Linked DNA regions of Funiculus sociatus GB2-C1. The protein of the gene in region 1 interacts with the protein of each later gene in a pairwise test. Links are inferred from orthologs where the notes say so. Each region holds a gene or a part of one and is shown in the gene's direction. Other genes may lie near its edges.

Region 1 (3,169 bases):
AAGAAGGCAAAATTGCTGGTGCTGCCTTAGACGTTTTCGAGACAGAACCGTTAGGCGAGTCGTCCTTAAAATCCTTGGGCAAAAATCTCGTCCTCACCCCCCACCTGGGAGCCTCCACAGCTGAGGCGCAGGTGAATGTCGCCATAGATGTTGCTGAGCAAATTCGAGATGTTTTGCTGGGGCTTCCAGCCCGTTCAGCGGTGAATATTCCCGGCTTGCGTCCCGACGTTCTGGAAAAACTCAGACCTTATCTGCAATTGGCGGAAACTCTGGGCAATATGGTGGGACAATTGGCTGGAGGACGGATTGACTCGTTGAATATCCGTCTGCAAGGAGAGTTGGCAACTAATCAAAGTCAGCCTTTGATAGTGGCAGCACTTAAAGGACTGCTTTCGCAGGCACTGCGAGAGCGGGTAAACTATGTGAATGCCAGCATTGAGGCCAAGGAACGAGGAATTCGCGTGATTGAAACGCGGGACGCCTCGATTCGAGACTATTCTGGTTCGCTGCATCTGGAGGCGCAAGGAACGCTTGGGGAGCATTCAGTGACGGGCGCTTTATTGGGAGATGGGGAAATTCACATCACCAGTATTGATGAGTTTCCGATCAACGTCCCCCCCAGCCCTCATATGCTGTTTACTCTGCACCGGGATATGCCAGGGATTATTGGAAATATCGGTTCCCTGTTGGGCAGTTTTAATGTCAATATTGCCAGTATGCAGGTGGGACGCAAAATTGTCCGGGGCGATGCGGTGATGGTGCTAAGCCTGGACGATCCCTTACCGGAGGGAATATTGAGCGAGATTACCAAAATTCCCGGCATTCGGGATGCTTATACGGTGACTCTTTAAACGATGCAAGGATTTTGGATGCAAGGATTTTGGATTAAAGGTTTACTCGTTAATCCTCAGGTTGTGTGGTTCTAACCCGTTACCTAAAATCTAAAATCTAAAATCATCGGAGGCGGAGAAACTCCTTCGCCCCCGCAAAATCTAAAATCCAAAATAGATATGGCGAACACCTGGTGGGAAATTCAAGTTTTGGGCGACCCAGCTTTGGAAGATTTAATCTTCTGGAGGCTGGACAAATTTGGCTGTCGTGGTACTTCCAGTGAGGTAAAAGGACATTCCAGCTTGGTGTGCGCTTACTTATCTCCCCTTGATGCAAATCTGCTGGATTTGGCGGCGCTGTCTCTGTGGTTGCGTCAGGATGCATTGATGGTGGGATTGGCAATGCCGATGACCCATTGGCATTTGATTGATGAGGAGGATTGGTCGAGTAGCTGGAAGCAATATTGGCAACCGCAAGAAGTAGGCGATCGCTTACTTGTCTACCCGGCTTGGCTCCCTCCTCCAGAACAGTCAGAACGCCATACCCTGCGCCTCGATCCCGGTGCAGCTTTTGGCACAGGCACTCATCAGACAACTCAGCTGTGTCTAGAGTCGTTGGAAATGCGCTTGGGTGGCGACCAAGAAGGGGTTACAGTGGCTGATATTGGCTGCGGATCGGGGATTCTCTCGATTGCCTCTGTGTTGTTAGGTGCCGAAAAAGTTTATTCCATAGATATCGATCCGATGGCGGTGCGAGCCACGCGCAGTAATCGGGAACTTAACAAGATTAGCCCCCAGCGTCTGATTGTAGAGCAGGGTAGTATCGACCGCTTAATAAAAATGAGCGATGAGCCTGTCGATGGCATTCTCTGCAATATTTTGGCAGAGGTGATTATTGACTTGATCCCGCAAATGACTGCGATCGCTAAACCTTCTAGTTGGGGAATTATTAGCGGTGTTTTGCTAGAGCAAGCCAAACCAATTGCGGATACTTTAGAACAACACGATTGGATTGTTGCCACTCTCTGGCGACGGCAAGAATGGTGCTGCTTTAATATCAGGCGTTCTTGAATTGTGCCTGTAGCAGCCCCAGTGATTCTCAAGTTGATTTCGGGAACACTAACATCAGTTGCTTGGTGTTAGTCTATGTCCCGTCTCAACAATCGCGCTTTTGAAATCCTGCGTGCTGAAATTACCAAATGTGCCGGGAATGACCCATTGAGTAAAATAGAGCAAAGCCTTGTAGTTAGGGAGTTACAATTACTGCAAAAGCAACAAGGCTCCCCTGCATCTTTAGAAGAACTACAACAAATAGTCGTCACCACTTATCCAAACTTCAGAGAGAAGGCGCTGAAGCAATCCGCAAAAGCTAATCGCTCGATAGGTATTTTAGATGTAATTAAACTAGCTGCTATACTGGTAGTCTTGCTAGTCTTAGGATCGGGATCGCTTGTCTTAGCCATCCTGCTGTATCCTACAAACGATCAGCCAGTAGCGCAGAATGCTCTCCTGAGCAATGAAGAAAATTATGAATTAGCGATCGCACTCTTAGAACAAGCAGAAGAATTAATTAACCAAGCCAGTACAGCAGCAGATTTGGCATTGGGTGAAGAAAAACTAAACGCAGCAAAAAAACATATTGATGAACTGCCAGTTTCGCATACAATATCTTCGCCGCAATACTCTTACAGGCGCAAAAAGGGTAGGCGCTATGTTAGCGGTTACAATACGCAGACAATAGAGGACGAGCAAACTGCCTCGATTCGCTCTAGATTTGAGCAGGTAAAAAACCAACTTTCTGAACAAAAACAGGTTCAGGGACGCACCAAAACTTTAATTAAAGGTGCCAAACAATTTGCCTTTGCAGCTGCTAAACTTGGACAAAATGCACCTCATACAGCAGATAAATGGCAGCAAATTGAAACTTTGTGGTACAAAGCAATTGAGCAGCTGCAAAACATTCGCGTAGATGACGTTGACTACGTGGAAGCGCAAAAATTACTAGCAACGTACCAAACCAACTTAGGCACTGTGCAAACTCGACTGAAAGCAGAACGCGAGTCACAAGAAGCTTTTAAATATGCTCAAGAGCAAATCCAAGCTTTGCTGGCTTCTATCCCTAAGGATGGTTCACAGGTGAATCGCAACCAGATAATTAGCCAGATGCAAGAAATTATCAATCAGCTGCAAACGGTTAAATCTGGGACAACCACCTATTCAGAAGCCCAAAACCTGCTGCAATCAGCACAGAAGAAACTCGCTGCTGCTCGAAAATAGCAATGAGCGGCGCGATCGCACACTCAGATAAAATGTAATTAATATTCCTTGCTGACAGCAGA
Region 2 (3,241 bases), on another replicon or contig:
TATCGCTAAAGGTGGTAGCAGCATAAACTCCACAATTACCGTGCGGAGAGTATTCCAAGGGGTAGGCGTTGAGCGAGTGTTTTTGCTTCATTCTCCCAGAATAGAAAACATCAAAATTATTCGCCGTGGTAAGGTGCGTCGTGCTAAACTATATTACCTACGCGATCGCATTGGTAAAGCCACAAGGGTTAAGCAACGGTTTGATCGCAACTCGTAGTTGAAATTGGAAAGGTTATTTCCGATTGATACCACAAGAGGTTAAACTGGAAACTAGAGAAGTTTAGGCGATCGCTCTGGCTTCCACCTGTGCGCTCTTAGTTCAGTTGGTAGAACGCAGGTCTCCAAAACCTGATGTCGGGGGTTCAAGTCCTCCAGGGCGCGCTCTCAGCACAAATCAGGACTGAGGACTGAGTAAAAAAGTGAAAAACTCAAGACCTTAGTTACAAAGCTCTGCCCGAAGGGATCTTTAGGGTTGGATAGCCAGCCTCAAAGATATAAACTTTCGGGTAGACTTATGTTGTGTGGGTAGTCATTCTCGTTGTCAAGTTGAAACATTGAAAGGTTATAACAACATTTCAACCGTTAAAACGTTCAAACGCCAAGGGACAACCTACATCTGAATTCACGGGAGAGATAGTGTGGCAAAGAAAAACGAACCAGAAAGCACAGAGAAAAATACTGGGTTTAACGTATCGAACTTTGTTCAGGAAACAAAAGAAGAACTGAACAAAGTTGTCTGGCCCAGTCGGCAGCAGTTGATCAGCGAATCTGCGGCTGTGCTGCTAATGGTGACTCTTTCGGCGACTATGATTTATCTTTTCGACGGTTTGTTTGCATGGGCAGCAAAGCAGGTGTTCGGATGAGTTATTCAGCTGACGACGATACACAAGATTTCGAGCAACGAGAAGAAAGCTCCAATGCGCCTGTAAAGTCTAGATGGTATGCTGTTCAGGTTGCCTCTGGATGTGAAAAGCGCGTCAAGACAAACCTGGAGCAGCGCATTCAAACCCTTGATGTCGCAGAGCGAATTTTACAGGTAGAGATACCTCAAACCCCTACGGTAAAAACGCTCAAAGATGGTAGTCGCAAAACTTCGGAAGAAAAAGTTTTTCCAGGTTATGTGCTAGTCCGGATGCGGCTAGTTTCCGGACAAGATGGTGAACTGGAGATGGACGACGAAGCTTGGCAGGTCGTCAAAAATACTCCAAACGTAATCAACTTTGTCGGGGCAGAACAAAAACGCCGCTACGGAAGAGGACGCGGACACGTAAAACCGTTGCCGTTGAGTTTCTCGGAAGTGGAACGGATCTTTAAACAAACCACCGAACAGGCACCAGTAGTCAAAACTTATCTGGCTAATGGAGATAAAATTATCGTCCTTTCTGGCGCGTTTAAAGATTTTGAAGGCGAGGTAATTGAAGTCAGCCCAGAACGGAGCAAGCTGAAGGCGTTACTATCGATTTTTGGACGCAATACGCCAGTAGAATTGGAGTTTAATCAGGTTCAGAAACAAGGCTAAACAGTCAAGATGGCAAAGAAAGTTGTTGCGGTCATAAAACTAGCTCTAAATGCTGGAAAAGCTAACCCCGCCCCTCCGGTGGGACCTGCTCTAGGTCAGCACGGTGTAAACATCATGGCGTTTTGCAAAGAGTACAACGCCAAAACATCTGACCAAGCGGGAATGGTGATTCCAGCAGAAATTTCAGTTTATGAAGACCGCAGTTTTACGTTTATTCTCAAGACACCACCAGCATCAGTTTTGATTCGCAAAGCAGCTGGCATTGAGCGCGGCTCTAACGAACCAAATCGGAAAAAAGTGGGGTCAATTACACGGGGGCAACTGCAAGAAATTGCCCAAACCAAACTACCTGACATCAATGCCAACGACATTGATGCGGCAATGAAAATTGTCGAAGGAACGGCTCGAAATATGGGCGTGACAATTTCGGATTAGTCACTGAACGTTAAAACGTTGTCAAGTTGAAAGGTTGTAAGGTTGTAAAAACTTGACAATTTAAAAACGTTAAAACGCCGAAGGACAACCGACAAACAACACTTTATCGGGGGAGAGGCGACACCTCGTTAGTGACCCCAGGAGAGAAATATGGCAAAGAAACTATCCCGCAGACTTCAAGAACTGCAAAAGAAAGTTGAAGATCGAGTCTACCAACCGATAGATGCTCTAAACCTGTTAAAAGAGACAGCAACAGCAAAATTTTCCGAATCAGCTGAGGCACATATCCGGTTAGGAATTGACCCCAAGTATACCGACCAACAACTACGAACCACGGTGGCTCTGCCTAAAGGAACTGGACAGACAATTCGAGTCGCTGTAATCGCTCGTGGGGAGAAAGTCCAAGAAGCAAGCGCTAACGGTGCAGATATCGCCGGGTCTGAAGAGCTGATCGATGAAATCCAAAAAGGTATGATGGATTTCGATCTGTTGCTAGCAACGCCGGATATGATGCCGCAGGTAGCAAAACTGGGACGTATGCTAGGCCCACGTGGTTTGATGCCTAACCCCAAAGGGGGGACGGTGACATTTGATTTGGCGGGTGCGATCGCAGAGTTTAAAGCTGGTAAGCTAGAATTCAGAGCAGACCGCACTGGCATCGTTCACGTTATGTTTGGCAAAGCTGCCTTCCCAACCGACGACTTGCTGGTGAATCTGAAAGCATTGCAGGAAACGATTGACCGCAACCGTCCAAGCGGAGCTAAAGGTCGCTACTGGCGCACGATGTACGTATCGGCGACAATGGGGCCATCAATTCAACTTGACATCAACGCTCTGCGCGATTTTAAGTTCGGTGATGCTGCCTAAAATTTAGATTTCGTAGGCTGGGCTTCTTCCCAGCCTACGAAAGGAAGGATACAAGGAGAAAGATTTCAAGATTTAAGCCCAATAAACTGAATAAGTACGCGCCGGAGACAGCAGGAGCGATCATATGCTTAATTTCCTGCTTAGGTTTGCGCCTTTATCGCATCAAGTATCAATCTTCTAGCCGCAAGTAGCATGGCAGAAGTGATATTAAGGATGCGATCGCTCCTACCCCGGCTTTACCACTGGGGTTTTTTATTGGGCTTTTGAAAGTTTGGCATTCTGCACTTAGTAAGGAGGTGAAACATAGATGGGTAGATCGCCAGAAAATAAGCGCGAGATTGTCGCCGATCTCAAAGAAACTTTGGATCAGTCCAATTTGGCACTTGTGATTAACTACCAAGGGCTAACCGTTGCTGATAT

What was found.
Region 2: the proteins of prmA (region 1) and rplK interact in binary tests that used the Escherichia coli proteins (3 or more experiments, as listed by UniProt). The link is inferred for Funiculus sociatus GB2-C1 from one-to-one orthologs.

What each region holds. Positions count from the first base shown.
Region 1 is NZ_JAMPKJ010000044.1:8,099-11,267, forward strand. Bases 114-2,955 are described here. They hold prmA (50S ribosomal protein L11 methyltransferase), read left to right. Parts: upstream 114-1,010; coding sequence 1,011-1,901; downstream 1,902-2,955. Other genes in these bases: serA (phosphoglycerate dehydrogenase), read left to right, coding at 114-851; NDI42_RS19080 (hypothetical protein), read left to right, coding at 1,977-2,955. Outside these bases: more of serA, read left to right, coding at 1-113; more of NDI42_RS19080, read left to right, coding at 2,956-3,107. UniProt on the Escherichia coli protein: Methylates ribosomal protein L11.
Region 2 is NZ_JAMPKJ010000018.1:72,838-76,078, reverse strand. Bases 328-3,241 are described here. They hold rplK (50S ribosomal protein L11), read left to right. Parts: upstream 328-1,528; coding sequence 1,529-1,954; downstream 1,955-3,241. Other genes in these bases: rplJ (50S ribosomal protein L10), read left to right, coding at 3,129-3,241; rplA (50S ribosomal protein L1), read left to right, coding at 2,105-2,821; nusG (transcription termination/antitermination protein NusG), read left to right, coding at 860-1,519; secE (preprotein translocase subunit SecE), read left to right, coding at 639-863. Outside these bases: rplS (50S ribosomal protein L19), read left to right, coding at 1-217. UniProt on the Escherichia coli protein: Forms part of the ribosomal stalk which helps the ribosome interact with GTP-bound translation factors.